3 regions of the Peribacillus sp. 05N428 genome follow, and region 1 is predicted to be linked to each of the others. Evidence: riboswitches for the same ligand, from Rfam matches in the RefSeq annotation. Region 1 holds a riboswitch; each other region holds the start of a gene.
The links. A riboswitch is a leader RNA that binds a small molecule or an ion and turns the genes downstream of it on or off. The one in region 1 is predicted to bind S-adenosylmethionine.
Positions count from the first base shown of each region.

Region 2: another riboswitch for S-adenosylmethionine. It lies ahead of AC1DIV_RS13500 (methionine biosynthesis PLP-dependent protein); the one in region 1 lies ahead of AC1DIV_RS00745 (Na+/H+ antiporter NhaC family protein).
Region 3: another riboswitch for S-adenosylmethionine. It lies ahead of mtnK (S-methyl-5-thioribose kinase); the one in region 1 lies ahead of AC1DIV_RS00745 (Na+/H+ antiporter NhaC family protein).

Region 1 is NZ_JBFTMS010000001.1:169,680-177,247, reverse strand. It holds gene AC1DIV_RS00760 (LysR family transcriptional regulator) at 1-404, opposite strand, end outside; gene AC1DIV_RS00755 (chromate transporter) at 650-1,279, shown strand; gene AC1DIV_RS00750 (chromate transporter) at 1,328-1,873, shown strand; gene AC1DIV_RS00745 (Na+/H+ antiporter NhaC family protein) at 2,072-3,379, opposite strand; SAM riboswitch class I at 3,568-3,675, opposite strand; gene AC1DIV_RS00740 (SOS response-associated peptidase) at 4,011-4,682, opposite strand; gene AC1DIV_RS00735 (hypothetical protein) at 4,742-4,897, opposite strand; gene hutG (formimidoylglutamase) at 5,221-6,177, opposite strand; gene ppsA (phosphoenolpyruvate synthase) at 6,617-7,568, opposite strand, start outside.
Region 2 is NZ_JBFTMS010000012.1:45,024-52,591, reverse strand. It holds gene metC (cystathionine beta-lyase) at 1-947, opposite strand, end outside; gene AC1DIV_RS13500 (methionine biosynthesis PLP-dependent protein) at 944-2,056, opposite strand; SAM riboswitch class I at 2,143-2,256, opposite strand; gene fumC (class II fumarate hydratase) at 2,583-3,965, shown strand; gene AC1DIV_RS13490 (hypothetical protein) at 4,075-4,317, shown strand; gene AC1DIV_RS13485 (ABC transporter ATP-binding protein) at 4,375-5,520, opposite strand; gene AC1DIV_RS13480 (PucR family transcriptional regulator) at 5,634-6,518, opposite strand; gene AC1DIV_RS13475 (NAD-dependent epimerase/dehydratase family protein) at 6,700-7,568, shown strand, end outside.
Region 3 is NZ_JBFTMS010000019.1:27,530-35,097, forward strand. It holds gene deoD (purine-nucleoside phosphorylase) at 1-217, shown strand, start outside; gene AC1DIV_RS17500 (lmo1851 family serine protease) at 496-1,959, shown strand; gene AC1DIV_RS17505 (LCP family protein) at 2,073-2,960, shown strand; gene mtnA (S-methyl-5-thioribose-1-phosphate isomerase) at 3,135-4,181, opposite strand; gene mtnK (S-methyl-5-thioribose kinase) at 4,196-5,398, opposite strand; SAM riboswitch class I at 5,477-5,630, opposite strand; gene AC1DIV_RS17520 (carbon-nitrogen family hydrolase) at 5,702-6,484, opposite strand; gene AC1DIV_RS17525 (aminotransferase class I/II-fold pyridoxal phosphate-dependent enzyme) at 6,584-7,568, shown strand, end outside.

The DNA of each region.
Region 1 (7,568 bases):
TCCTCCAAAACCCGGGGCGTATTTTTTATCGTCAATGTCACTTTTATTTCTGGCTGTTGTTTTTTGAATCTCCCAAGCAAGCTAGGCAACAAATACTCTCCGATAGTCAAGGAAGCCCCTACAATGAGATTTGCATTGTATTTACCCGTCGATTGCTGAATCACTTCTTTTGAATGGTTGAAGTCATTTACTATGGCTTTAGCAAAAGGGTATAACAGCTTTCCTGCTTCTGTAACTCTCAGCCTTCCTTCCTCACGGTCGAATAACAAAGTGTTATAATAATTTTCCAGTTGATGGATCTGCCGTGTTACAGCGGGCTGAGATAGGAAACTTAACCTCGCTGCCTGGCTTATACTTCCTTCATCCACCACTAAACAAAACATTTTCAGATTTTCCAATTTCAAGAAAACGACCTCCATGTTTTTAGATAGTTTATTAAAATGATAGCATCATTAGGTAAATGGTGAAATGAAAATAGTGAGATACATTCTAAGGCTATTCAATTATTGGCGGCATTCTTTATAAAACGGATGAATCTTCTGGGTATAACGTTTTGTTATACCCGATGATTTTGTTGCAATTTACCCAGCCCTTTTTCTTTGATATGTTAATGATAAGAATTAAACAAAGCATGCAAAGGAAGTGACTGATGTCAATGAAAGGACAATGGAAAACTCTATTCCAATTATTTTGGACCTTTTTTAAAATAGCACCTGTCACATTCGGAGGCGGGTTTGCGATGATCCCTTTAATCGAAAATGAAGTGGTCGAAAAGAGAAAATGGATGAAAAGCGAAGAAGTTACGGATGTTTTTGCTTTATCTCAGTCCGTACCGGGAGCTGTCGCCATTAACTCCGCCACCTTTATCGGCCATCGAATTGCCGGAATGAAGGGGGCAATGGCAGCCATGATCGGTGTTTCATTACCTACCTTTTTTATTGTTCTGCTCCTGGGCATTGTGTATTTTTTCATTCAGGATAATCCGAAGGTAGAATCTGCATTCATATCGATCAGAGTTTCCATAGTAGCCATCATTGCATATGCGGCTATCAAGATAGGAAAATCGGCAGTTGTAGACAAATCAACTTTCTGTATTTTAATAGTAGGAATTCCTGTCCTCTTCTTTCTTCACCCTGTGATGGTTATATTAGCGGGAGCTCTAGCGGGTATTGTGACCATCTCCATTAAGAGAAAATTAGGTTACGATGTCAAAATGGACAAAAAGGATAGGAAAATAGAAGAAAATGATTTCGAACCGTTCATGGGTGCTGGCATATAGGTGAATCAAAATAGGGTCTAACTAATTTTTAAGAAAGCATGTGATGGAATGATGGAATTGTGGGAGTTGTTTAGCACCTTCTTTATTATCGGCTTTGTATCTTTCGGAGGCGGATACGCCATGATTCCCGTAATAGAATCGGAAGTCTCACAGCATGGATGGATGACAACGCAGGAATTCACCGATATAATCGCCATTTCCGGAATGTCCCCAGGGCCTGTCACCGCCAATAGTGCCATTCTTGTTGGCTATTCGACTGCTGGGTTAGCAGGAGCCATATCATCTGCTCTAGGAATCTTGCTTCCTGCCATTATATTCGTAACCGTTATAGCCACATTTTTCAGCAAATTGAATCATTATCCAGTTGTTCAATCCATGTTTTATGGATTAAGACCGATTGTCACTAGTTTGATCATCTTTGCAGCGATCAGTTTAGCACTTTCCAATCATATGATAGCCGTGAACTTTTCATGGCATACGATAAGCTTATTACTCGTTTTTGGTTTATCGTTATTTGCCCTAATGAAATTACGCTGGCATCCAGCCTATGTAATTATTCTTTCCGGTTTAGTTGGTGTTGTCCTCTATTCATGACAGTTGTCTCACACACAACCATCATTAATTTGGACCGGAATTAAGCAGAAAAATTGAAAAATGATTGATACTATATAAGTGCGAGAAAACTTTATTATGTTTATGTATTTACCATACAGAAAACACCCTGCATCCAATGATTCAGGGTGTTCAGACTGTAGACAAACTCAATGAAATTTTAGGGGTTTGTTTTAACTTTTAGTTCTTCGATCCATCATTTCCCGGCTGCAACCGTGGAAAACCAATCAGGATGGCAAGGACGCCACAAAGTCCAATCAGGATTGGGTAATATGAATACGGCAAGATGCTTAACGGAGAAATTTTTGCTACCCCTGCTGCAACAAGCAGTTGTGCTCCATATGGGATCAACCCTTGGATACAACATGCAAAAATGTCAAGGACGCTCGCCGATTTCCGCGGATCAATCCCATACTTTTCAGAAATATTTTTGGCAAGTGGCCCGGCAATGATAATCGAAATCGTGTTATTTGCCGTTGAAAGGTTCGTTAAACCAACAAGCCCCGCAATGCTGAATTCCGCCCCTTTTTTTGATTTGCTATTTCGTGTCACAAGGTGGAGTAGATAATCGATGCCGCCATTATGTTTGATTACAGCAACCATACCTGCAATTAAAATGGCAAGGAAGGAGATTTCATACATTCCCGCCATTCCTTCTCCGATTTTTTGAATGACACCCAACGGTTGATAACTACCATCAGCCAAGCCGATGATTCCGGCAAATACGATTCCGATGGAAAGGACCAAGAACACATTGACTCCTGCCAATGCAGTGACCAATACGCAAAGATACGGAAGAATCTTCACCCAATCATAAGACTGTTGGGAAATGTCAGCTTGTTCACCCATCGTTAAAATGCCTAGGATGGCACATGTGATGATGGCTGCAGGTAAAACGATGAAAAAATTCACTTTAAACTTATCCTTCATTTTCGTTCCCTGAGTTCGAACAGCAGCGATTGTCGTATCTGAAATGAATGAAAGGTTATCCCCAAACATCGCACCACCAATAACGGCCGCCATTGAAAGGGCAAGCGAAATATCTGTTTGCTCACTAATTCCAACCCCGATAGGTGCCAGGGCAACAATCGTTCCCATGCTTGTCCCCATGGATAGTGAAATAAAACAAGCGATGATGAAAATTCCTACCATTAATAGATTTTGGGGAAAAACAGCTAAGGCAAGATTCACTGTTGATTCAACTGCCCCCATACCATTGGCAACTTCGGAAAAAGCTCCGGCTAAAAGGAAAATGATTACCATTAACATAATATTGGCGTCACCGGCACCTTTACAGAAGATATCAACCTTTTCATTGAATGTCTCTTTCCGATTCATCGCCAATGCAGCTGCCGATGCAATGGATATCGCTACAATCACCGGAAATGAATAAAAATCTTTAGTGATGATTCCGGATCCAATAAATAAAATTAAAAATACGACAAATGGGATCAATGCCCATGGATTCCCTTTATTGTTTGCACTCATGATGTACACCTCTTTTTATTTTTCCCGCGACATGTGTCACAGCTCTATTCTATTAACAGTTTTCGCAAATAACTCCAATTTGAACCTACCTGATTATCCAGTCATGGAGCTGTAGCAAAAAACTGGCATAAAAAAGACCCCTTCTATTTAACAACAAGAAGAGGTCTTTTAATTTATAAAAAACACCCTCCTTATCTTTCAGGCGAAAATCAGCCTGCTGGATTTGGCACAGCACTCCATTTAAGTCCGCTGCCGAGACATCTTCGGGCCAGTCCCTCCGTCTCTCTTGATAAGAAGATTACATTATATAATTTATCTAAAATTACGATGACTGCCAGAAAAGTGCCACGCTAGAAACTTGCCTGAGTTCGTGACATCGAAAGTCGTTTTGAAAAGCAAATATAACAGTACAGCATTTTGTCTATTTTCGCAAGGGTTAATTTTTAAAGTGTTTCACATGCACTCCTTACTGTTCATAAAGAGAATCTAAGTTGATTGGAGCGGGTGTACGAGACTTCTGCGGAAAAAGCGAGTGCCTGGAGGCAACGTCAAATTGTACAAACCATAAAAAAAATGTAGACAAACTCGATTTTCATCAAGTTGTCTACATTCTGAGAGGTCTAATGAACTCTCAGCAAATTTGTTGGATTAGGTTAGGTGTATTATTTTTAGTCGAGTTTACATCTGTCGATACTTCAAATGCTTCCATCTGTTCCGAATCGAATGACTTTAAATACTGTTGCAGATATGCAGGATCATTAATGGAAGGATTCAACCAATCTTTTTCATCTTCTGGCTTTAGGATGACAGGCATGCGGTCATGAATGCTGGTCATTAGCTCATTTGGCACGGTTGTTATAACGGAGCACGAATAGATGCTGATGCCTTCAGGAGATTTCCAGGATTCCCAGAGACCGGCCATTCCAAATGGAGCATGATTCTTCAGTTTTATTCGCATCGGTATTTTTCTTTCTGGTGTCTTCTTCCATTCATAAAAAGAGTCAGCGATTATCAAGCATCTCTTCTTCTTATACGCATTCCTGAAGCTTGCTTTCTCAGCAATGGTTTCCGCTCTGGCATTGATCATTTTGTAGCCCGCTTTTTCGTCTTTTGCCCAGAAAGGAATGAGTCCCCACCGAAGATATCCAAGCCGGTTCCTTACCCCGTCATTAATGACGGAGAGCACGGATTGGGAGGGAGCAATATTGTAGCTGAATTGGTATTCCTCATCAAATGACCCTCGAATATCAAACCGTTCTTTTATTTCTTCTATGTCAGTGAAAAGAGTGAAACGTCCACACATAATATCGCCACCGTATTAAGATTTATTACAGTGTATCAAATGGAACGGGCAGCCACAAATCAGCGTTCTAAAATCCTGATATCAGTAAATGGTTGATTAAATAATTCGCTGGAAATCAAAAGAGTGCCAAGGACTTCTCTTTCATCTTCAGCTTTAATGATTTCCGACAAAATTAAGGTACTGCCATTCCTGACCGTTACTTTATATTCATTCATGGAATCCCTCCTCAAAAGGCTAGATGGTTGTTATTATAAACCAAAAACCCACAAGTATCAGTATTGAACTTAGCAGAGTCATGGAAAATCCACATGCCTTTATATTTTAAATGGTTAGTCGAACGAAGCAATGCCTGTGACCATGATTCCTTGTGAAGGAGGCGTAAAAAACTGTCCATGAATGATTCATGGACAGTCTGGGCGCTTTAAAGGTTTTTCGCTTCAATACTGAAGATAACATTAAGGAAAGCCCCAACAGTCGATACGAAAAAAAGCGCTCTTTCCGGGAAGACCGAATTGAAGTTGCGGCCATCGCATGTCCATTATTTAAAATGCAGCAAAACCTCATTTATTAAATGCCCTGCCAATGTAACGGTCTTATTATTTTCGTCCAATGCAGGGTTTACTTCAGAGATATCAAATGAGAGGATCTTTTCATTCGATACGATATGCCTAATAATGGCACGGACCAATTTCGGATCCAGTCCAAACGGCGATGGTGCACTTACCCCAGGTGCGTAGGCTGAATCAATAACATCCGTACATAATGTAAGCATGATATAGTCATTTTCCTTAGCGAATTCATTTATCCTCCGCTTCGTTTCATCCATTTCGTATAATGACAAATCTTCTTCCAATATGTAGTCGACCTTACTCCTCTCTGCAGTTTCAAACAGTGCCTTCGTATTCCCCTGCTTCTGAATTCCGACACATAAATAGCCACAACTTTGATCTTCGTCCAAAATCTGCTTAAACATCGTTCCAGATGAAGTTTCATTTTCATAAGGTCTCATATCAAAGTGAGCGTCAATATTAATAATCCCTAGTCTAGCTTTTGGTCCAATGGATTTCCTAATCCCAAGATAATGGCCATACAGGGTTTCGTGACCTCCCCCAAGTATGATAGGAATCGCTTTACTCTCCAAAATCCGGGCAACAGCTGATCCCAGTTGAGATTGGGCGGCTTCCATATCTGTACTTTCACATATTACATCGCCAGCATCCACCAGCTCGGTTTGGGAAGGTAAATGACAGGGTAATTTTGCCAACGACTGCCTAATATGATCAGGACCCACGGCAGCACCAACCCTGCCTTTATTCCTTCTGACTCCTTCATCACATTTAAAGCCAATGAGTCCAAAAGTTCGTGATGCATTGGAAGAGGTGGCTAATTCTGAAATTGGTGCCAAGCGCACTCTTTGGTGGTATCTGAAGCTATCTAGGTTAGTTTGGGAATCAATTCTTCCATTCCAATATTTTAAAGTCGGATGAGTATACATAATTTCTCCTTTATTTTAAAAATTCCGAAATATCTTTCTTAAAAATTATAATGGAGATAATGTATAATTACCAATACAAAAAATTAATATTTCTATAGAAGGTATAGCCGCTTTCAGCGTACATTTATGATATTGACAGAGATATCTGTTGGAGAATATCTTCCTCTTATCCGTTTGACATTGCTGCTCAAGCCAGTAGATTTAGCAAGAGATAATCGATTTTGCCTATAAATAAAATCCACAAAAAGCCCAATTTCTCGGTGTTGTAAGCGAGAAATTGGGCTTTGGCATCATATAAAATCAACATTTAACAGAAGGCTCGATCTTAAGATATTCTTACTAAACTTTAGTATCAATTTTCAGTTACTGCCCCCTTATATGACCTAGTGACAAGGGGCTTTGCCATAAACCGCAAAGTATCATGATTTCACTGATTCTCCTAATTCGAAAGTATTTCTATATAACCTTCTGTTCCATTTACTCGAATACGTTGCCCATCTTTTATCAGCTTGGTGGCATTTACCACACCGACAACAGCAGGTAAGCCATATTCACGTGCGATGACTGCTCCGTGGGTCATCAGCCCGCCAACTTCGGTGACGAGTCCTTTTATGGATACAAATAATGGTGTCCAGCTAGGATCGGTGAAGGTTGTAACCAGTATATCTCCATCTTCTAGATTTGCATCTTCCATGTTTAAGATGACACGTGCTCTGCCCTCTATAACTCCGGAAGAAACCGGTAGACCTACAATAGCTTCGGCCATGAGATTTCCTCGTTTATACTCCCCTACAATGATTTCACCATCAGACGTGATAACACGTGGTGGAGTAAGTTTTTCATATAATTTGTACTCGTCTTTTCGTTTGCTGATCATCTGGTAATCTAGTTTATTTGTGCGTACGACTTCTTGAAGTTCTTCAAAAGTGAGATAATATATATCTTCTTTTTCATGAATAACGTTGGTTTGTACGAGTTGTTCGGCTTCCTTGAGTAAAGCCTGCTTATAAATGAAGTAGCGGTTAACCATGCCGTATTTTGGATATTCCCGATAACCGATGAAATTCCGGATTAGGCTGATCATTCGTTTTGTTTCTTTGGCTTTTTGTTCACCATCCGGTAATTGCTTCAATCGATCTAATATCTCTTGTTCTTTTTTCAAAGCTTCCTGTCGCCCTTGCTCAAATTTCCGATTGCTAGCATTAGGCTCAAAGTTTTTGATATTACTAAGAATCACGGGGACAAGTGTAGTTGGTTTTTCGCTCCAACGAGTCTTAGTAATATCGATTTCTCCAGTACATCGCATTCCGTATTTGCCGAGATAATCATAGAAAGCATCCTGGGTTTCCTGTCCACCATCAAACTTAACCAGTTCATCCATAAAATTATCA
Region 2 (7,568 bases), on a different contig from region 1:
ACGAAGGAACGGAAGATTTCCTCACTTTCCAATTCAAATGAAAGGACCGCCCCCGCTCCGAGTGACTGGCCTTTCTGGATGGCGTGCTGTGGATGATCGGCTAGGCCGGGATAATACACTTTTTTCACCAAGGGCTGCTCCTTTAAGTAGGCTGCAATCTTTTCTGCCCCTTTTTGTGAATGTTCCATTCTAACTGACAAGGTTTTCAAGCCTCTCATTACGAGCCACGCATCCTGGACACCAAGGACCGCTCCAAAGGAGTTTTGAAGCGAACCGAGTCTTGCCGCCAATTCCGGATCTTTCACGACCGCAAGCCCAGCTACCACATCACTATGGCCGGATAAAAACTTCGTCGCGCTATGAAGGACAACATCAGCGCCCAGATTCAGCGGTTTTTGCAATGCGGGCGTCAAGAATGTATTATCAACAAAACTTAAGGCACCAGCTTTTTTTGCGATATCACATACAGCTTGAATATCGGTCACTTTAAGTAACGGATTTGAAGGCGTTTCAATGTATATGGCCCTGGTATTTGGCTGAACCGCCGCTTTGACACTTTCAAGGTCCGTCATGTCAACGAAGGTATGCTCAATATTGAAACGGTTCAATACGCTTGTGACCATCCTGAACGTTCCGCCATACACATCTTCGGAAATGACGATATGGTCTCCGGCAGACAATAGGAGGAAGGCTGTTGAAATGGCAGCCATACCTGATGAAAAGGCAAAGCCGTGAGTGCCTTCCTCTAGATCGGCAATGATATCTTCAAGTGCCTCGCGAGTTGGGTTCCCGCTTCTGCTGTAGTCATATTTGCCGAATTGATCGATATCGGATTGATGGAAAGTCGATGCATGCTGAATGGGGACGCTCACACCGCCCGTTACCGGATCGAATTTATGTTGATTATGAAGTAATTTCGTTTCAAAGCTAAAATCATGATCTGTCATCGTAGTGCCTCCCTTTTTACATGTGCGAATGCTTGCTGCAAGTCACCAATCAAATCGTCGCTATCTTCGATGCCAACGGAGAAGCGGAGCAATCGATTACAAACCCCGTTTGCCATTCTGACTTCAAGCGGTATATCGGCATGTGTTTGTGTGGCAGGATAGGTGATGAAGCTTTCGACCCCTCCAAGGCTTTCTGCAAAGGAAATTAATGAGAGCGATTGTAAAAATGGGTTGACCGCCGCTTCATCAATGATGCGGAAAGAAATCATGCCGCCTCGGCCTGGATACAATACGTCCGTAACACAATCATGCTCCGATAAGTAATCTACAAGTATCTTGGCATTCTTTTCATGACGCTCCATCCGCAATGCCAGGGTTTTCATTCCGCGCATCAACAGCCAAGAATCAAATGGGCTCAAGACAGCTCCAGTGCCATTATGATGGAAGGCCAGTGCATCACATAACTCAGCGCCGCTAGCAACGATCAGTCCGGCGAGCACATCATTATGACCACCGAGATACTTGGTTGCACTGTGGATCACAATATCCGCTCCAAGCAAGATGGGTTGTTGAATAAGAGGCGTGTAAAAAGTGTTATCAACGATTAGCAATAAATTATATCGTTTAGCCAATGCGGCAACGGCGCTAATATCCGTTTGCTGCATAAGAGGGTTAGTGGGAGTTTCGATGAAGATGGCTTTCGTGTGAGGAGTGATGGCTTTTTCGATATCCTCCAAACAACAAGTGTTTACATAGTCACACTGCAATCCCCATTTTTTAAAACCTTGTTCTAACAGCCGATATGTACCGCCATAAAGATCTTCACTGACAATCCACGCATCACCAGATTTAAAAAGGGCGAGTATAGTGGAGATGGCGGCCATTCCTGAACTGCAGGCATAGCCTTGGTCTCCTTTTTCCAGATCGGCGATGGATCGCTCCAATAGCTGGCGGGTAGGGTTACCTGTCCTTGTGTAGTCGAATCCCGTCGATTGACCGATTCCTTCGTGGCGAAAAGCTGTTGAAAAGTATACCGGCGGATTGACTGTTCCTGTCGCCGTTTCACTGCGATTTCCTAATTGAGCAAGATATGTTTCAGGTTTATACATGGTTTTCACTGCTCCTTTGAGTTAAATAAAATAAAAAAAAGTCTTCTTTAAGAAGAAGACTTTGATTAAGTAGTGACGAGTCATTCTTCTTATCTTCCAAGTTCATAAACTTGTGGAATTAGCACCTTTTCATTGGTTTGAAACAAATGAAGGTTGCTGAGGTGTCATCGGGCCATTCCCTCTACCTCTCTCGATAAGAGTTTAGATTATTCAATTTCTTTTGAATTTACTATATATACAAAATACTGTCAAGGACATTTTGGGAGTGATGATGTGTTGGTGTTCATGGCCAGGTCAATTGAAGCCTAGCGGTGCCTACACTTTATGTGTCAAAAAAGAATATCCAAATTTTCATCTAAATATGAATGGCCTAGGATTTTTCAGAAATATGGAAAGGGTCAGCGGGATATTTTTGCTTTAAAATAATAAAGTTTGTACAATGTATGGAGAGAAAGAATAATCCGACATTATTCATTTCATATGCAAAAATTCTTCAATGAATAGTGCAAACTTAGGAGGAGAACACATGGAATACAGAATCGAACGAGATACGATGGGTGAAGTGAAAGTTCCTGCTGATAAATATTGGGGAGCACAAACTGAGAGAAGCCGTAACAATTTCAAAATCGGTAACGAAAAAATGCCGATTGAATTGGTTCGTGCATTTGCATACGTTAAACAAGCTGCTGCAAAGGTGAACTTTGATCTTGGTGATCTTTCCGAAGTTAAAAAGAACGCCATCGTCAAGATTTGCGGCGAAATCCTTGAAGGTACGCTTGATGAACATTTCCCGCTTGTAGTTTGGCAAACGGGAAGCGGTACGCAAAGTAATATGAATGTGAATGAAGTGGTCGCGAACAAAGGGAATGAATGGTTAAAAGAAAATGGTGAATCGGAAATCCTTCACCCGAATGATGATGTTAACAAGGCACAAAGCTCAAATGATACTTTCCCGACTGCCATGCATATTGCAGCCTTTATGGAAGTCGCTGAAAAATTGGTTCCTGCCATCAAAGCACTTCGTGATACATTCGATACAAAAGAAAAAGAATTTTGGGATGTCGTGAAAATCGGCCGGACACATCTTCAAGATGCTACACCCTTAACATTAGGACAAGAAATTTCCGGTTGGAAAGCGATGCTCGATAAAGATTTGGCGATGATTGAGGAAAGCAGCCAAAAACTATTGAACCTTGCTTTAGGCGGAACGGCTGTAGGAACCGGAATCAATACAAAGAAAGAATTCCCGGGACTTTCTGCCAAACAAATTGCAGCGGATACAGGATATCCTTTTGTCACATCTGATAATAAGTTCCATGCATTGACTAGCCATAACGAAATCGTCTACGCACACGGTGCTTTGAAAGCATTGGCGGCGGATTTAATGAAAATTGCGAACGATGTCAGATGGCTTGCAAGCGGACCGAGAAGCGGAATCGGAGAAATTGCCATTCCGGAAAACGAGCCGGGCAGCTCCATCATGCCAGGTAAAGTCAATCCGACCCAAAGTGAAGCGCTTACCATGATTGCGACACAAATCGTGGGTAACGATGCTACAATTGGCTTTGCAGCAAGCCAAGGTAACTTTGAATTGAATGTGTTCAAACCAGTCATCATCTATAACTTCCTGCAAACGGTCAAATTATTGACGGAAGGCATTCATTCCTTCAACGATAATTGTGCGGTTGGCATCACTGCAAATGAAGATAAGATTAAAGAAAATGTAGAGCGTTCCCTTATGCTGGTAACAGCATTGAACCCGCATATCGGTTATGAAAAAGCAGCCAAGATTGCCAAAACTGCCTTCAAGGACAACTCCACGTTAAAAGAAGCGGCATTGAAACTGGAGTTCCTTACGGAAGATGAATTCAAAGCATGGGTCGATCCTGCTAACATGGTTAATAAATAATTGGATGGAAGTACCCTCCCTCTAGCATTAGGGAGGGTGTTTCCATGTGTTAAAATACTGGAATCGACAAATACTGAAATCATAAGTATCTGGAACAGGAGGAAAAACAATGTCTATATGCCCGCTTTGCAACGGTCTAAGAAAAATTCATGTAGATTGCCCGGAATGCGGCAGTGAACTTGAGGATAAAGGGAAATTCATGGATTATGCTGATGATTACAGTGCTTATATGGATATCGACATACTTAAAGAAAACGACGGATACCCTCAATCCCTTCAAAAAGGGCAATGCCCCCATCTCATGAAATGCCCTGAATGCGGACATGATGAAGTGGTATTGGTCCAGGAATGAATCGCCCTTTATTTTAATAAACGTAAAAAGACCCATAATGAATGGGTCTTTTCATGTTTAATTGGCAGATAACTTCATGCTTTCCTGCATCTGTTCATCTTCTTCAACTAAAATGCGATGTTCTGTCCCTTTATCAAAAAAGTGCGCTTTATTCATGTCGAGCGCAAGTTCGATCTTTTCGCCTGCCTGGATAATGTTATTGGCATCGACCCTTGCAACGAAGTCCTGCCCCTCTAAAGTGGAGTAGAGCATGATCTCCGCGCCCATGAGTTCGGCTACATCAATTTGGGTCGTGAATGTAGTGTTAGGGGACTCCGTGAAATAAGCTCCTTCATTATGGAAATCTTCCGGACGGATGCCAAGGATTACTTCTTTTCCGACATATCCTTGATCACGTAGCATTTTCATCTTAAATTCAGGTATTTCAAGCGTTTGTTCGCCTATTTTGATTGTGCCTTCTTTTAATGTTCCGGTAAAGAAGTTCATGGCAGGCGATCCGATAAAGCCGCCGACAAACACGTTTATTGGTTTCTCATAAACATCCTTTGGAGCACCGACCTGTTGGATGATACCATCTTTCATTACAACAAGACGTGTCGCCATGGTCATTGCCTCTGTTTGGTCATGTGTGACATATATCGTTGTGGTGTCGAGCCGTTTATGCAGTTTAGCTATTTCCGCGCGCATTTGAACCCGCAGTTTTGCGTCGAGATTGGATAATGGCTCATCCATCAAGAAAACTTTTGCGTCCCTTACAATTGCACGGCCAAGTGCAACACGCTGGCGCTGACCACCTGAAAGCGCTTTAGGTTTCCTGTTTAGCAGCTCTTCAAGTCCGAGAATCCTTGCCGCTTCATTTACTCTTTGCTTGATTTCAGCTTTTGGCGTTTTCCTGAGCTTTAATCCGAATGCCATATTGTCAAATACAGACATATGAGGATATAAGGCATAGTTCTGGAAAACCATCGCAATATCGCGATCTTTAGGGGGGACATCATTGACTCGCTTGCCGTCTATGTATAAATCCCCTTGGGAAATGTCTTCCAGTCCGGCAATCATCCTTAATGTCGTTGATTTACCGCAACCTGAAGGTCCCACAAAAACGATGAATTCCTTATCGGCAACACGAAGGTTGAAGTCTTTAACAGCCGTCACCTTTTTATCATAAATCTTGAATATATGATCTAACACTAACTCTGCCATGAAAAATCCCCCTTTTAAACTCTTAGATTACTTGTACCAATTAGCTATAGTCTAAGCTATAGGTTTTGAAAAAAGTATGGGCATATTGCACAAAAAAGTGCTTACATTGGAAATTAATCATTCAGTAAAAGTATCAAGTATGCAGTAAGGGCATGACGGAAGTTTCTAATATCGAGACCAGTTTTTTCAGAGAATTTATCGATTCGGTATTGTAAGCTGTTCCGATGTATATAAAGCTGTTTGGCGGCAAATGTGGCATTGGAGTTACATTCGATATACGTTTTAACCGTTTTGATAAGCTCAGTATCCTGCTTGGTCTTGCCAAGAATTTCATTGATAAACCAATTTGCATTCTTAAAGGATGGATCATTTATTAATGAGTATGGGATGATGTCTGCCAAATCAGTCACTTTTATATCCGGCAGATGCACCTGTGCCACTTCAAAACACTTTTTCTCCTGAGTCCAGTGATGGCGAAGGTCTTGATCTACAGGGTGAAAGCGCCCGGTGAACATACGGGTCTTTACATAAAAGTCACTTTCAAGTGTGGAAGTAATGGCGATCAGTTCTTTATTTGATAATGGTTCATCCTTGTCCGGTTCAATTAAGACGCCTGACGTTTCATTTTCCCAAATAATAGCTGCGTCAGATGGAACGAAAGCGAGGAAGGCCCCTTCAAAATCGGAGTTGGAAAAATCAGCATGAGTCAACTTGAAATGAAGGAATCGAACATTCTCCCAGCTCGTTAAAGGCAATGGTGCATTCGGTTCGGATAAAAAAATTTTCCATGATGAGCCTGGATGTGCATTGAGGTCATTTGGGTTTATGGAAGGAACAAAAAGCAGTTCCAATAAACGGATTTCTTCTGCTGTGATTTCTGAACGGGGAATGCCAAGTATACTTCTGAAGTCTTCGAACCAAACATAATTAGAAATATCATCAGTATCCTTTCTATTGGTAAGAGCGTTCGGGAATTTTTGTTTAAGATTTTCAAGCATCGGTTCCACCTTCTTTCTCCCTTTCCCTATCATTATAGCGAAAAAGAATAAAGTTCAAAAGATTAGGATATCTTTAGTTTTTCCGAGAAGGGAAAACCAAAGAAAAGTTGCAAGTATTATTAATTTCAGGAAAGGGTATTGCGTATGCTTTATGGAATATCGTTAAAGAGGAGGAGATCTTATGAACATTTTAATATTGGGTGGTACACGGTTTTTAGGCCGATATTTAGCAAAAGCTGCAATAGAGAAGGGGCATGATGTCACACTTTTTAATCGTGGAAATGACCCTTATGTTTTCCCCGAAATAGAACAGTTAAAAGGGGACCGCGACGGGGATCTTGAAATGCTTAAAGGAAGACAGTGGGATGCAGTAATTGATACATCAGGCTTTATCCCTCGAACTGTATCGAAATCTTGCAGGTTGCTTAATCAAGTTAAACATTATACATATATTTCAAGCATCTCGGTTTATAGTGATCCAACCGAACCAGGTATTGATGAAAATGGAGAGGTTCATGCACTAAATGAAGATAAAGCAGAAGAAATAACCCGCGGAACGGCTGGGCCGATATACGGTGAATATTATGGACCGTTAAAATCATTAAGCGAAAAAGCAGCTGAAAAAGAACTGCCGGGGAAAGTCTTGTCAATTCGTGCCGGGCAAATAGTAGGTCCATATGATTACACTGACCGATTGCCGTACTGGCTTAAAAGAATAGCGGAAGGGGGAGAAGTTTTAGCGCCTGGACGCCCTGGACGTCCAATCCAAATTATCGATGCAAGGGACTTGGCTCATTGGATCATCCAAATGATGGAAAAGGGCATGACAGGTACGTATAATGCCGTTGGACCAGACTACACACTGACTATGGGGCAAATACTTGAAGGCTGCAAAAAGGTAACAAGAAGTGATGCTGCCTTTACATGGGTATCTGAAAAATTTTTAAAAGACAATAAAGTAGAGCCGTGGGGAGAAATGCCTTTATGGATACCGGAAGAATTCCCTTTACCAGGAGGTAAGGAACCTTTGAATGGGTTTTTGGCTGTCGA
Region 3 (7,568 bases), on a different contig from region 1:
TAGTGAATTGGAAAAATGGGCAAAATACCAAATACTTGCGATAGAAATGGAATCAGCAGCCCTATACACGCTTGCTGCTAAATTTGGCCGCCAAGCTTTATCTGTATTAACCATTTCCGATCACATTTTAACTGGTGAGGAAACGTCGGCGGATGAGCGCCAGTCAACTTTTAACGAAATGGTTGAAGTGGCATTGGAAGCAGCTATCCAGGACTGATAATTGGATGTAAATGACAGGCGGGTGACCAGGAATAAGTGATGCTGTATAATGGCAGGTTGGATACAGGCATTTGTTCCAGGTATCCGCATTTTTGTAATATCAGGAGATGCCTGTTGTCCTTGGAGCATTCTCCATGATTTGAAGTTTATTAAAAAATACATATGGCTATAAGTTGTTATTTTTGATAACTATTATTTTTCGATTGGCATGAAAGCTGATAAAATAGGAATGAAATCGTTTATATCGTCATGAAGAATGAAAGTGGTGAGGCTTCAGTGGAAGAAGAAAATCAAAAACAGCCAAAAGAGGCAGGGAAATTCATTAAAATAAAGAAGTTTACGTTCATTATGGGGATTTTTTTAGTCATATTTCTAACTGCAGGGATTACTACAATAGCCTTGACCTTTGGAGATGAAAAAGTAGAGTCATTAGCACCGGATAAGCATGCGGAATTTGAAAAGCTGTATTCTACATACGATAAGATAAAAGATAACTATTATGAAGAGGTTGATGAAGAAAAGCTGGTTGACGGCGCAATTAATGGAATGATCAAATCATTGGATGATCCATACTCTGCTTATATGGATAAAAAGGAAGCGTCGAGTTTCCGTGAAAGCATCTCTTCATCTTTTGAAGGAATCGGTGCTGAGATTCAGGAGCAGGATGGAAAAATCATGGTCGTCTCACCGATAAAAGGGTCCCCGGCAGAAAAAGCAGGGGTAAAACCAAATGATATCATTTTAAGTGTGGATGGTAAAAGTGTTGAAGGGCTAACCTCGTCTGAAGCTGTCCTGAAAATCAGGGGCGAGAAGGGTACCAAAGTGGATCTTTCCATCTCAAGAGCTGGTGAGTCGGAACCGATCGAGCTCACCATTAAACGGGACACAATTCCGATTGAAACGGTATATGCGGAAATGCTTGATGATGGAGTTGCAAAAATTCAAGTGACCAGTTTTTCCGAACATACAGTCCAAGAGCTGAAAACGGCGCTTGAAGAAATGTCCAAGAAGGATATGAAGGGTCTCGTATTGGATTTACGGGGAAACCCAGGAGGACTTCTTGACCAAGCTGTAGAAATGGCAAGCCTGTTCGTACCTAATGGGAAAGTGGTCCTTCAAGTTGAGGATCGCAGCGGGAAAAAAGAAGTCTTTAAATCGGAGAATGATGGAGAACTGAAAATCCCGGTAGTCGTGTTGATTGATGACGGAAGTGCCAGTGCTTCTGAAATCGTTGCAGCGGCTGTCAGTGAGTCTGCGGACATTCCATTGATTGGTGTCAAGTCATTTGGGAAAGGGACAGTGCAGACTGCCGCAAAACCCTTTAAAGATGGATCTAACTTCAAATATACGGCAGCTAAATGGTTGACTCCTGAAGGCAATTGGATTCATAAAAAAGGGATCAAGCCGGATATTAATGTGAAGCTTCCTGATTATGCCAGCCTTCCGTACATTTCCCCTGAAAAGGAATTGAAAGCATCCGATTCTTCGAGTGAAGTGAAAGCAGCTGAAGAGATGCTGAAGGAAGCAGGCCATGATCCGGGTAAGATAGATGGATTCTTTGATGAAGCAACAACGAATGCGGTCACAGCATTCCAAAGGGAACAAAAAATTAAAGAAACTGGCACCATTAAAGATGATACTACCGTGAAATTGATGCAGGTCATCCAGGAGAAAATCCTTAAGAATGACACACAAGTGAAAAAGGCGGTAGAAGTATTAAAGAAAGAAATCAATAAATGATTTTGACCGAAAAGCCTGTCAGCGAATATCGTTGGCAGGCTTTTTTGTCGTTTCATGCATAGGATTCCAAAATTAGGCAGAGAATAGGGGTAATTTTCCGATGAGGTGAGGTAATGAAAGAAAAGGTATTGTTCATATATCTATTGGTCTTGATTCTGGCAGGCTGCACCTATGTGCCTTTACCCAAACAAAATGGAAATGAAGGTACGGAAAAAAAACTAACAAAAGAAGAGACTAAGGAAAGCGATAAAATATTTCTGTTAATTGGTGTTGACACAAGGGGAGAGCAAAAATCTCGATCAGATGCGATTATCCTGGCAAAATACTTTCCTGAGCAGGAGAAACTGAAGCTGGCTTCCATTATGCGTGATAGTTATGTGAAAATCCCCGGGAATAAATCAGGATATAACAAAATAAATGCTGCTTATTATTATGGTGGGAGGGAATTGCTGAAGAAAACCATACAGGAAAACTTCGATGTCAAGGTCGACCATGTTGCGGTAATCGACTTCCAAGGATTTGTGAAGATGGTGGATTTACTTGCCCCTGAGGGGGTGGCGGTGAATGTGGATCAGGAAATCATAGATGATATGAGTATCCAAGCAAGCGTCGGTAAAAATGTTTTACATGGTGAGGAAATATTGAAATATGTCCGTTTTAGACATGACGATGAAAGTGATTTTGGCAGGGTTGAGCGTCAACAAGAAGTAATGGTTCAATTAAAAACAGCGTTTATAAATCAAATCTCATCCTTCGAAGGGATGGCTGCCCTTCCTAGTATCATAGAACAAGGACTATCGTACTTGGATACAGATATTGGTCTGAAAACAATAATGGAAATGGGACCAAAAGCCGTTTTCCATACACCGGACAAAGTCGAAACCCTAAGGGTTCCAGTGGAAGGAAGCTTTAAAGATGAAATATATCCCCAGTCCGGAGCCGTTTTGGAAATGGACTGCACTGAAAATAAAAAGGCACTTAAGGAGTTCTTTTCAAAATAATAAGAATGTCCAATTATCTTTTATTATCGAAGACATCCTTATATTAACTGAAGATGTTCGAAATTTAATATTGTAGTATAGACCTCGCAAGAATAATCTTAATTCGATCACCTTTAAAAAACGAGAGGGATAAGAAATCCTTCTCGTTTTTTATCACCAATAAAGGAACCTGGATCAATTAACAAAATGCGGAATGTTTTTGAAGAAATCCGGTGTTATGATGCCGTTTTCGGTAATGATGCTTGTAATTAGATGATTCGGTGTAACGTCAAAGGCTGGATTGAAAGTCTTCACGTTTTCCGGAGCGATCCTTACACCTTGAATGAAGGTGATTTCCGCTTCATTCCGTTCTTCGATCGGGATGGATGTGCCGGATTCGATAGACAGGTCGAATGTGCTTGATGGTGCGGCCACATAAAAGGGGATACCAAAGTGCTTGGCTAGTATGGCCAATCCCAATGTCCCGATTTTATTGGCTGTATCTCCATTGGCCGCAATCCTGTCGGCCCCGACGATAATTCCATTTATCCGTTTCTGGTGAATCGTATGAGCAGCCATATTATCAGAAATTAAGGTGACGTCAACTCCCGCTTGCATCAACTCCCAAGCCGTCAAACGAGCCCCTTGCAGGACAGGCCTGGTTTCACATGCGTACACTTTTAGCGGAAAGTCCCTTTCTTTAGCCAGGTGGAAGGGAGCCAAGGCAGTACCATACCGAGCTGTGGCGATTCCCCCAGCGTTGCAATGCGTAAGAATGGAATCACCTCTAGTGAATAGGGATAAACCATGTTCCCCGATTTTCCTGCACATTTCTTCATCTTCAGCAAAGATGGCTTTAGCCTCCGCTACAAGTGCTTCCTTGGCAGTTGAAATGCTTTGCGCAGCCTGCAAGGTGTTCTCCATCCTCTTTAAAGCCCAAAAAAGGTTGACTGCAGTTGGCCGTGAAGAGGCGAGTTTTTCAATATGCCTCGTTACATTTTTCTTGAATTCCCCTATTTCAGCGGTTGTTTCCTGTTTGGCACCAAGTGCAACACCAAATGCTGCCGTCAGTCCAATTGCAGGGGCACCGCGAACCTTTAAAGTCAAAATGCTGTCATATACATCATCAACAGAATGAAGTTCTATAAATTCAGTTATGGAAGGAAGGGCTTGTTGATTTAATAATGTAATATGGGTATCATCCCAATGTACAGAATATGGTAAGGGTGCTATTGTAGTCATGTTCAGGTCTCCTTTTAAATGGTTGAGTAAGATGGCAGTGTCCGTTGCTTCAACGCTTCAATGACGGCTGGAACATCCAATTCCTCCCGTTTTTTAATTAATAAAGTACCGATTTCCAATGTTGCCGTTTTGGCAGCGATCCTTGATACTTTATCTTCAATGACGTTTAAATCGGCAACATGGGAAAGGCCAATGGTTCGCCGAATCAGTTCACAGCCTGCAAAACCGAATGCATCTTTTTTGAATTTTGTCAGCAAATAAGGCAGATACCCTTTCACATGGCGGAATGGGCTTTTATTTTGGGCTTCCCATAATTCGGTATAAGTTTCTTCAAAGGCATTCCAAAATTCATGAAGGTGTGAGAAAATCTCTTCCTTTCCAGCGCCATTTCGTGTAATTGCCTGAAAAAGAAGGTTGGCGGTGTATTGGCCAAGGTCAAAACCAACGGGCCCATAAAAAGCGAATTCAGGATCAATAACCTTTGTTTCAGTTTCACTTGCAAATATACTTCCAGTATGTAAATCTCCATGAAGTAAGGCTTCCTGCTCGGTTTCAAAGCTTTGTTTCAGCTTAGCGACCTCAAGTATCACTTCTTGATCATTCCATATTTTTTGGGCGGCATCTTTCAATTCCACCTCGAAATCTCCCGGGAGTTCCTCAAAAAATGGATCCGTGAAAATAAAGACCTCAGTTATTTTGCAGAGTTCCGGATTCGTGAAATGTCGGGCCACTTCCTTTTTCGCGGATGGTTCTAAATGATAATCGGATGTATAAAATGCCGTCTTCGCAACATACTCACCAATATGCTGTGAAAGCAATGGATATGAATCGCCATCAATCAATCCTGTTCTAACGATTTTCAAGTGCGATAAATCCTCCATGACTGTGATGGCAAGCTGTTCATCCGAATAGTAAACTTGCGGTACGAATTCGGGGCAATAACTTCTGAAATGAATCAGCGCATTCGCTTCAATGGCTGCCCTTTTCAATGTCAGCGGCCAGCTTTCACCAAGTACCTTGGCATAAGGGACCGCTTGTTTGATTATTATACCTTTGTTTGTGACCGTGTCTGTAATATGAAAAACATAATTTAAGTTTCCATCGCCGATTTCATTACATGTCAAACTTGCATCCGCATTGACCAACCCAAGTTTTTTTGCAAGAGTTATAGCTGTTTCGTTTGTCAATCTCTTAAAATTTGAATGGTTTTGAGTCATTCTTTTCCCCTCCAGATTCAAAATAAGAATAAAAAAGCCTCTTTCATATAGAAAGAGGCAGAAGTTTTGGCTTCGGACCTCTTATCTTCCAGAAAATGAATTCTGGTGGAATTAGCACCGTGCTCTGTGGATTTAATAATCCGGCGGAGAATCCGCCCCATTTCACAATGGTATTACAGTCGGTTGCTGGGCTTCATAGGGCCTTTATCCCTCAGCCTGCTCTTGATAAGAGTAAATGTTTTCTGAAATTTTAATCTTCGGGAAAATAATATCAACTTTTTAAATAGTTTGTCAATGGGTAAATTAATAAAAATCAGGACGGCGATCTTCGAATACAGGTATTTTGTTACGTGCTTCCGTAACTTTGTTGAAGTCCAAGGTGCCTGTCAATAGTTCGTTTCCTTCTCCGGCTTCACTTATGATATTCCCCCATGGATCAATAATCAAGGAATGGCCCGCAAATATATTATTGACATCCGAACCTGTACGATTAACGGCTACAACATAGGCTTGGTTCTCGATGGCACGGCTTATCAATAAGGCTCTCCAGTGATCGAGTCTCGGCTTTGGCCATTCAGCCGTAACGAATAGAACTTCCGCGCCTTGAACGGTATGGACTCGCTGCCATTCGGGGAAACGAATGTCATAACAAACGAACCCGGCACATATTTTTTCATCAAGAGTAAATAAACCATCTTTTTCACCTGGCTGCAGGAAATGATGTTCATCCATTAATTGAAATAAGTGAAGCTTATCATATTCTTTAATGAGCTTTCCGTGTTTATCGATGATGATCATGGTGTTATAGATTCCCTTGCTTGTTTTTTTCGCAATGGAACCGCCGATGATGTGAATCTGGTGTTTCTGTGCCTGTGTTTTAAGAAATTCAATCGTTTTTTCTGCCTCTTGATCAGCAATCTCATTCAGCCTGGTCAAGTCGTATCCGGTTGTCCAAAGCTCTGGTAATATGACGATATCGGGTTCGGACCGAGCTGCTTTTTCCATCCATTGTTCTGCAACCTGAAAATTGATATCCGGTTGCCCGAAGGCTATATCCATTTGAATACAAGCTATTTTCCACTTCATCGTTTAAAACCCCCACACGTAAAAAATGCTTTACAAGACTACGATAAACATATATCATTTGTGACTAGAATTTCAAGAAATTTCAGAGAAGGTGTATAAATGGTGCAATTCGAAAAATCCGGACTGCTTCAGGACCTGCCCAAGCAGTTTTTTGCTTCACTGGTCGCAAAAGTCAATGCAATCACGGAGCAAGGACATGATGTCATTAATTTAGGCCAGGGAAACCCTGATCAGCCGACGCCGGAACATATCGTCAAAAGTTTGCAGTCTGCTGCTGAAAAAACGATTAATCATAAATATTCGCCATTCCGGGGACATCAATATTTAAAAGATGCTGCTGCCGTCTTTTATGAACGAGAATACGGTGTCAAGCTGGATCCGAAAAGTGAAGTGGCGATTCTCTTCGGGGGCAAGGCAGGTCTTGTCGAACTTCCGCAGTGTTTATTGAATCCAGGTGATACGATCCTTGTTCCAGATCCCGGCTATCCGGATTATCTTTCCGGTGTTGTTTTAGCCCAGGCAAAGACCGAACTGATGCCCTTGACAGAAGAAAATGATTTTCTTCCGAAATACGATGACATACATAAAGAAGTTCTTGATAAAGCCAAAATGATGTTCTTGAATTATCCGAATAATCCCACAGGCGCTTCTGCAACTGAAAGTTTCTTTGATGAAACCGTCTCCTTTGCAAAAGAACATTCAATATGTGTGGTCCATGATTTCGCCTATGGGGCGATAGGATTCGACGGAAAAAAACCGATAAGTTTTCTCCAGGCGGAGGGAGCGAAGGATGTAGGAGTTGAAATATACACTCTATCGAAAACATACAATATGGCAGGGTGGAGAGTCGGCTTCGCAGTGGGCAATAAGAGTGTAATAGAAGCTCTTGAACTATTACAAGACCATCTTTATGTGAGTCTTTTCCCGGCGATACAAGAAGCTGCGGCAAGCGCTTTGCTTGACTCACAGACCTGTGTAGAGAAGTTAGTGCAGATGTACGAGGGGCGAAGGAATGTTTTCATTGAGGGATTGAGGGCCATCGGCTGGGATGTCAAAGCTCCAGCGGCATCGTTTTTTGCCTGGC